Regions from separate parts of the Agrococcus sp. TSP3-2-1 genome, predicted to be linked through region 2. Evidence: predicted binding sites of a transcription regulator. Region 2 holds the regulator's gene; each other region holds the start of a gene.
The links. The regulator LexA, encoded in region 2, represses DNA repair genes until DNA is damaged. The targets are predictions, from matches to a motif close to TCGAACANNTGTTCGA.

Region 1 (2,262 bases), on a different contig from region 2:
GGCGGTAGGTGCGCTCGAGCGCCTCGTCGCCGGGGAACTCCGCCTCGGCGTCAGGCGCGATGGTGTTGAGGTAGTCGGTCGTGGGCACCATCGGCACGCCGAGGTGGAGCTCCTTCGAGCGCTTGAGCAGGCTGAGCATGATCTCGCGCCCGCGCTGGTGGCCGTTCGCCTCGACGAGCTGGGTGAGCGACTCCTGCCACTCGGCGGTCTCGCTGGGGTCCGTGTCGTTCACGTGGGCCGAGTACGGGTCCTGGTCGTTCAGCACCGAAGCTCCTGACGTCGATTGGGCGCGTGCGCTCCTGGGTGGCGGGCGCAGCCCCTCCACTCTATCCACCGGGCGGTCCTCGACGGGCGCGCGCGGGGGCGCTCTGGCACGATGGTCGAGCGGATGCGCGAGACGACTTGAGGAGACCCGCATGGCACTGCAGATCGGCGACGAGGCGCCCGACTTCACGCTCACGGACCACACGGGGGAAGCGGTGACGCTCTCGGAGCTGCGCGGCCGCCCCGTCGTGCTCGTCTTCTACCCGGCTGCGTTCACGGGGCGGTGCACGGGGGAGCTGTGCTCGATCCGCGACGATATCGGCGACTTCGAGGGCTCCGAAGCGGAGGTGCTCGCCATCTCGGTCGACACGGCGGCGTCGCTCGGCGTCTTCGCCGAGCAGGAGGGCTTCTCGTTCCGCCTGCTGAGCGACTTCTGGCCGCACGGGGCGGTCGCGCAGGCCTACGACGCATTCCTGCCGGAGCGCGGGGTCGCGACGCGTGCGACGTACGTGATCGACCGCGAGGGTCGCATCGCTGACCACTTCCGGGTCTCGACTTCGGAGTCGCGCGACCTCGACGCCTACCGCGAGGCGCTCGCGAAGGTCGCCTGACCTTCCCGCCGCGGGGCCGCTCCGCCCCCGCTGCCGCTCGCTGAGCCGCTCCGCCGCCGCAGGCGGCTGAGCGTGTCGAAGCGCCGTCGCTGCGCCTGCCGAGTTCTCCACAGGCCCCTCGATCCTCGAACAGAGTTTCGAGTCGCTCGGTAGAATCGGGGGACAGCGATGGCATCGTGGTCGTCGCGTTGGAGGGTCGTGATGGACGGGCAGCAGCGGCAGGGCAGGTCGCCCGAGGCGGCTGGTCTGCGCGAGCGGCTGGCCGCGGTCCAGGCGGATGTCGAGGCGATCCTGGCCGGGTTCGAGTCCATGGGCGATGTCGAGCGGTGGGATGCGTTCGCCGCTATCGGCGAGCTCTCCCGCGTGGCCGATGGGGCGCTGGTGCGGGTGGCGGGGGTGGTGGAGCGGTCGGTGCCGGCGATGGATGCGCCGAACCAGGCGCGCACGTTCGGGTACCACTCGACGAAGACCGCGCTGCGCCACGAGGCGGGCGTCTCGGCCTCGCGGGCGAAGGCGATCCTGCAGCTCGCCCGGGTCTCGACGCCGCGGGTGGGGTCGACCGGGCTGCCGCTGGAGCCGCTCTACCCGCACGTCGCGCAGGCGCTGGAGGACGGGTCGATCGCGATCGACCAGGGCCGGGCGATCGTGGAGGTGCTGGAGGCCGCCGGCGGCCGCGCCGACCCCGACGCGCGGCTCGCGGCGGAGGAGGACCTCGTGGGCGCGGCGGTCGGGGAGCAGCGTCCGGGTGAGCGCGGCTACGACGACGCGGTCCCCACCCCGCCGGAGCTGCTCGCGGTCACGGCGAGGCAGTGGGTCTCCGCGCTCGACCCCGACGGGGCGGAGCCGCGCGAGGATCAGCAGGTCGCGGAGCGGGAGTTCACGCTCGCGCAGTGCGCGGACGGGATGTTCCGCGGCCGGGTGGCGTTCCCGCCGGTGGAGGGGGCGGAGGTGATGGCGGTGTTGGCCGCCTACGACTCGCCCCGCACCGGGGACGGGTTCGAGAACCCCGACGCGCCGGCCGATGATGAGCGCACGGACGGGCAGCGGCACGCGGACGTGCTGGTGGGCCTGTTCCGCGCCCACGCCCGCTCGGGCGAGCCGCCCCGGCCCGGCGGCGACGCGCCGACGCTGCTGGTCGCGATCACCCAGGCGGAGCTCGACAAGCACGCCGAGGGGCGGCCGGCGACGTGCGACATCGTCGAGACCGGCGAGACCGTCCCGGCCGGGCTCGCGGCCCGGATCGTCTGCGACGGGTTCGTGCAGGCCGCGCTCGTCGACGGCGACGGCCACGTCTTGAGGCTCGGCCGCCGCAAGCGGCTGTTCTCCCTCTGGCAGCGGATCGCGATCATGCTCCGCGACCGCCACTGCCAGGGCCCCGACTGCCGCA
Region 2 (2,262 bases):
GTGGCGGCGCGTGCTGCTCAGTCGGCGTACTGCGCGGGGATGGCGAGCCGCTCGCCCGGCTGGATGGCGCCGGCGATGCCGTTGAGCAGCTCGATCTCGGCGATGACGTCGCGCGGGTCGGCCTCGGGGGCGACGGCCTCGGCGATCTGCCAGAGCGACTGGCCCGGCACGACGGTGATGTGCTCGAACTCGGCGGTCGCGGTCGAGGAGGAGGCGACGGCACCGGCGACCGCGTCGCCGATGAGGCCTGCGCCGGCGAGCGCGCCGAGGGCGAGCACGGGCGCGGCGACGAGCAGCGCGAGGGCGCGGCGGCCGCGAGCGGTCATGCGCAGGCGGAGCGTCGGTGCGGCGCCGGCGGTGGCGGTGATGGCGATGGCGGTCATGAGTGCCTCCTCTCGATCCAGTCCGAGGACTGGGATCCGCAGCCGGTGCTCGGCCGGGAGCACCGGCTGCGAATCTCTGTTTCGAATCTACTTTCGAACTGCCGCACGCGTCAACCCCGTCGCGGGAACTTTCTCCACGACTCGCTCGAACGTGCGTTTGATCCGGGCGTACTCTCGGATACGCTTTCGAACCACCAGGAGTCCATCAGGCACCACTGACACGCGGGGATCGGGGCAACGGATGACGAGGCAGCTCACCGAGAAGCAGCAGGCGATCCTGCAGGTGATCCAGCGCGCCGTGAAGCAGCGCGGGTACCCGCCGAGCTACCGCGAGATCGGCGACGCCGTCGGCCTCTCGTCGCTCTCGAGCGTCACGCACCAGCTCGGGCAGCTCGAGCTCGCCGGCTGCATCCGCCGCGACCCGGCTCGGCCGCGCACGATCGAAGTGCTCGTCGACGACGAGATCGACGAGTCGGTCGGCTCGATCCAGCAGGCGGCGTTCGTGCCGCTCGTCGGCCGCATCGCCGCGGGCATCCCGATCACGGCCGAGGAGCAGGTCGACGACGTGTTCCCGCTGCCGAAGCAGCTCGTCGGCTCCGGGGATCTCTTCATGCTGCAGGTCGTCGGCGACTCGATGATCGACGCCGCGATCTGCGACGGCGACTGGGTCGTCGTGCGTCAGCAGCGCGATGCCGTCAACGGCGACATCGTGGCGGCGATGCTCGACGGCGAGGCGACGGTCAAGGTGTTCAAGCAGCGCGACGGCCACACGTGGCTGCTGCCGCGCAACTCGGCGTTCGAACCCATCCTCGGCGACGAGGCCGAGGTGCTCGGCCGCGTCGTCGCGGTCCTCCGCGCGGTGTAGTTGCGCCCGAAGGACTCAATGCCGCGCAGCGGCGCTGAGTCCGAAGGGCGCAAGATCGAGTAGGCGGCCGCAGGCCGCCGTACCGAGATCTCGACGAGCGACCCAGCCAGCCGGGGCCCCGGCCACGCAAGATCTATGCGACCACGAACTCCGCGAGCTGCCCCGCGGCAGCCGCGGTGACCATCGCCTCGACGCGCGTGCCGTCGGCCTCGTAGTCCTCGCGGAGCACCTCGAAGCGATCGTGCAGCATCGCGATGATGTCGCCGCGATCGAAGGGCACGAGCAGCGAGACCGCGACCTCAGGCCGCGGCAGCAGCTCGGCGAGCCGCTCGAGGATCTCGTCGACGCCTTCGCCCGTGCGAGCGGACGCGAAGATCGCGTCGGGCTGCAGGCCGCGCAGCACGAGCCGATCGTCGTGGCTCACGAGATCCGCCTTGTTGAACACGACGATCTCGGGGATGGACCGGGCACCGGTCTCCCCCAGCACGTCGCGCACGGTCGCGATCTGCGACGCGGGGTCGGGGTGGCTCGCGTCGACGACGTGCACGATGACGTCCGACTCGGCGACCTCCTCGAGCGTCGAGCGGAACGCCTCGACCAGCTGGTGCGGCAGGTCGCGCACGAAGCCGACGGTATCGGCGATCGTGAACTCGCGGCCGTCGGGCGTCTGCGTCCGCCGCACGGTCGCGTCGAGGGTCGCGAAGAGCGCGTTCTCGACGAGCACCCCCGCGCCGGTGATGCGGTTGAGCAGGCTCGACTTCCCGGCGTTCGTGTAGCCGGCGATCGCGACGCCCGGCACCTCGTTGCGGTCGCGGTTCGCCCGCTTCGCCTGGCGCGCGGGGCCGAAGCCCTTGATCTGCTTGCGGAGCCGTGCCATGCGCGAGTGGATGCGCCGGCGGTCGAGCTCGATCTTCGTCTCACCGGGGCCGCGCGAACCCATGCCCGCACCCTGCCCGCCGACCTGGCCACCGGCCTGGCGCGACATCGACTCGCCCCAGCCGCGCAGGCGCGGCA
Region 3 (2,262 bases), on a different contig from region 2:
CGACGGCGCGCTGCACGACTGCCTCGCACAGCAGTCGCCCGAGCGCCTCGATGGGCACGAGGTCGCCGGTGTGCTCGATCGTGAGGGTGCGATCGCGGTGCTCCGCGTTCTGCATGTACGCGTCGAACGCCTCGATCGTGCCGTTGAGGACGATGCGCGGTGGCGCACCACCCGCGACGGGAGCGTCGTCGGACGCCGCGTGCGCCGCGACGAGGCCCATGAGCACGTCGTGCCGCTTCTGCCCGAGCGAGCGGGTGTCGATGTCGGCCTCGGCTCCATCGTCGGCCTCGGTGTCGTCGACGAACCGCACCTTCGCGCGCGGCGCGGTGTACGCATCCAGCATCGCCTTGAACTGCGAGCCGGGCTCCGCCGGGGAGTCGCCCTCGAAGTGCCACATGCCGTTCTGCCGCTGCCAGATGCGCAGGTCGCGCTGCGCGTACTGCCGTTCAGCGTTCGGCAGCACGCCGTCGGGATCGAGCACCGTGACGAACGCCTTCGCGCGGATGGCGAGCAGCTCCGGGACGAGCGGCGCCCTGGCGTCGGTCGCCGCCTCGACGAGCTTGCCCTCAGCCCAGGCGAGCTGGTCGAGATCTGCCCTCGGGGCCGCTGGTGAGAGCTCGGAGACGATGGTGCGAACCTGGGCGAGCGAGATCGCGCCCTCGTCGAGCGCGGCCGCGACGAGCGGGAACGGTGCTTCGACGCTGCCGCCGCTGATGCCGACCGATCGACTGGTCGCCCTGGCCGTCGAGAGCAGCTCGGCCGCCTGGCCCGCACGGATGCCGAACGCCGAGGCGACGGCCTCCTTCGGGCTGCGCTTGCCCATCAGGGCGCAGATCGACGTCTCCTCTGGACCCTTCGAGCGCTGCTCGATCTCGCCGGCGAGCCGAACGCGCTGCGCGTCGACGATGCGGGCGAGCTCTGCCGTCTGGTGCAGCAGATCGACGACCTCCTGGCGCGGGGCGCTGGAGATGGAGGCGAGGTCATCGAGCACGGCGCGGGCGGCGCGGGTCGCTGCCGCGGCCTGCTCGGTGGTCGACATCACCGCCTCCTCGAATCCCTGTTCCGCACAGAGTATCGAAGGCCACTGACATGGCGTAGCGAGGTGAACACGGCTGTGGACAACTCCCAAGCGGCGCGTCGAAGCCGAGCGCACCCGCGGCTGGCGCGATGCTCCGACCGGATCTACCCTGCCTGCATGTGCAGGAACATCACCGAGCTCCGCGGTCTCGAGCCCGCCGCGAACGACGAGGAGATCGAGGCCGCTGCCCGCCAGTACATCCGCAAGGTGTCGGGCATCACGCATCCGACCGACCGCACGCGCGACGCGTTCGAGCGGGCCGTCGCCGAGGTCGCGCACATCACGCACCACCTGCTTGACGAACTTCCCGACCGACGGCAACCGCCGAAGACAGTGCCGCCGCTCCGGCGGCCCGAAGTGCGCGCCCGCATCGCGGAGCGGGAGGCGGCGCTCGTCGAGTAGCCACCGCGCGGCCGCAAGCGCCGCGCCTACGCGCCTGAACGCATCCGCTCAGTGATCTCGTCCATGACGCGCATGATCGCCACCGTCTCGTCGAGCGGCATGAGCTCGCTCTCGAGCCGCCCCTCTGCGATGCAGCGCTCGACCTCGGCGGCCTGGAACTGCATGCCTCGCCCGACGAGCTCGGGCTCGAACTCCTCCACTGCCGTCGTGTGGGCGGATGCGTGGCGTCGTCGGTATCGCGTCCACGCGTAGAACGCGGGGTCGAGCTCGATGACGCCGTCGGTGCCCGCGATCGTCGCGCGGTTCGAGCCGAGCGTCATCATCGAGAAGGAGTGCGTCGAGACGCCGCCGTTCGCGTGCTCGAGGATCGCGGAGCCGCGGTGGTCGACGCCGAAGCCGTCGACGACGCCGGATGCCTGGATGCGCGTGACCGGCCCGAGGATCGCGTGCGCGAGCGAGACGCAGTAGACGCCGAGGTCGAGCAGCGCGCCACCGCCGAGTGACGGCTCGATCAGGCGGCTGCCGGGGGAGAGGTCGAGCATCTGCGAGTGGTCGGCCTGCACGCTCAGCACGTCGCCGAGCTCGCCGGCCGCGATCCGCTCGCGGACGGCGACCATGGTGGGGAGGAAGCGCGTCCACATGGCCTCCATCGCGAACACGCCCTGCGCGCGCGCCGCGTCGACGACCGCCTGCGCGTCATCGCCATTCGTCGTGAACGCCTTCTCGACGAGCACATGCTTGCCGGCGTCGATCGCAAGGAGCGCGTGCTCCCGGTGGTGCGA

Region 1: ACP7BI_RS11925 (DUF222 domain-containing protein) is a predicted target of LexA. The motif match lies at 1,001-1,016, and genes of this name have one in related genera.
Region 3: ACP7BI_RS02905 (DUF222 domain-containing protein) is a predicted target of LexA. The motif match lies at 1,050-1,065, and genes of this name have one in related genera.

The regions. Positions count from the first base shown of each region.
Region 1 covers NZ_JAFCWN010000008.1:78,174-80,435, forward strand. The annotation lists gene aceE (pyruvate dehydrogenase (acetyl-transferring), homodimeric type) at 1-265, opposite strand, end outside; gene ACP7BI_RS11920 (peroxiredoxin) at 417-875, shown strand; gene ACP7BI_RS11925 (DUF222 domain-containing protein) at 1,077-2,262, shown strand, end outside.
Region 2 covers NZ_JAFCWN010000003.1:31,984-34,245, forward strand. The annotation lists gene ACP7BI_RS04905 (hypothetical protein) at 18-383, opposite strand; gene lexA (transcriptional repressor LexA) at 625-1,248, shown strand; gene hflX (GTPase HflX) at 1,382-2,262, opposite strand, start outside.
Region 3 covers NZ_JAFCWN010000002.1:77,158-79,419, forward strand. The annotation lists gene ACP7BI_RS02905 (DUF222 domain-containing protein) at 1-1,039, opposite strand, end outside; gene ACP7BI_RS02910 (DUF2277 domain-containing protein) at 1,196-1,480, shown strand; gene ACP7BI_RS02915 (Gfo/Idh/MocA family protein) at 1,507-2,262, opposite strand, start outside.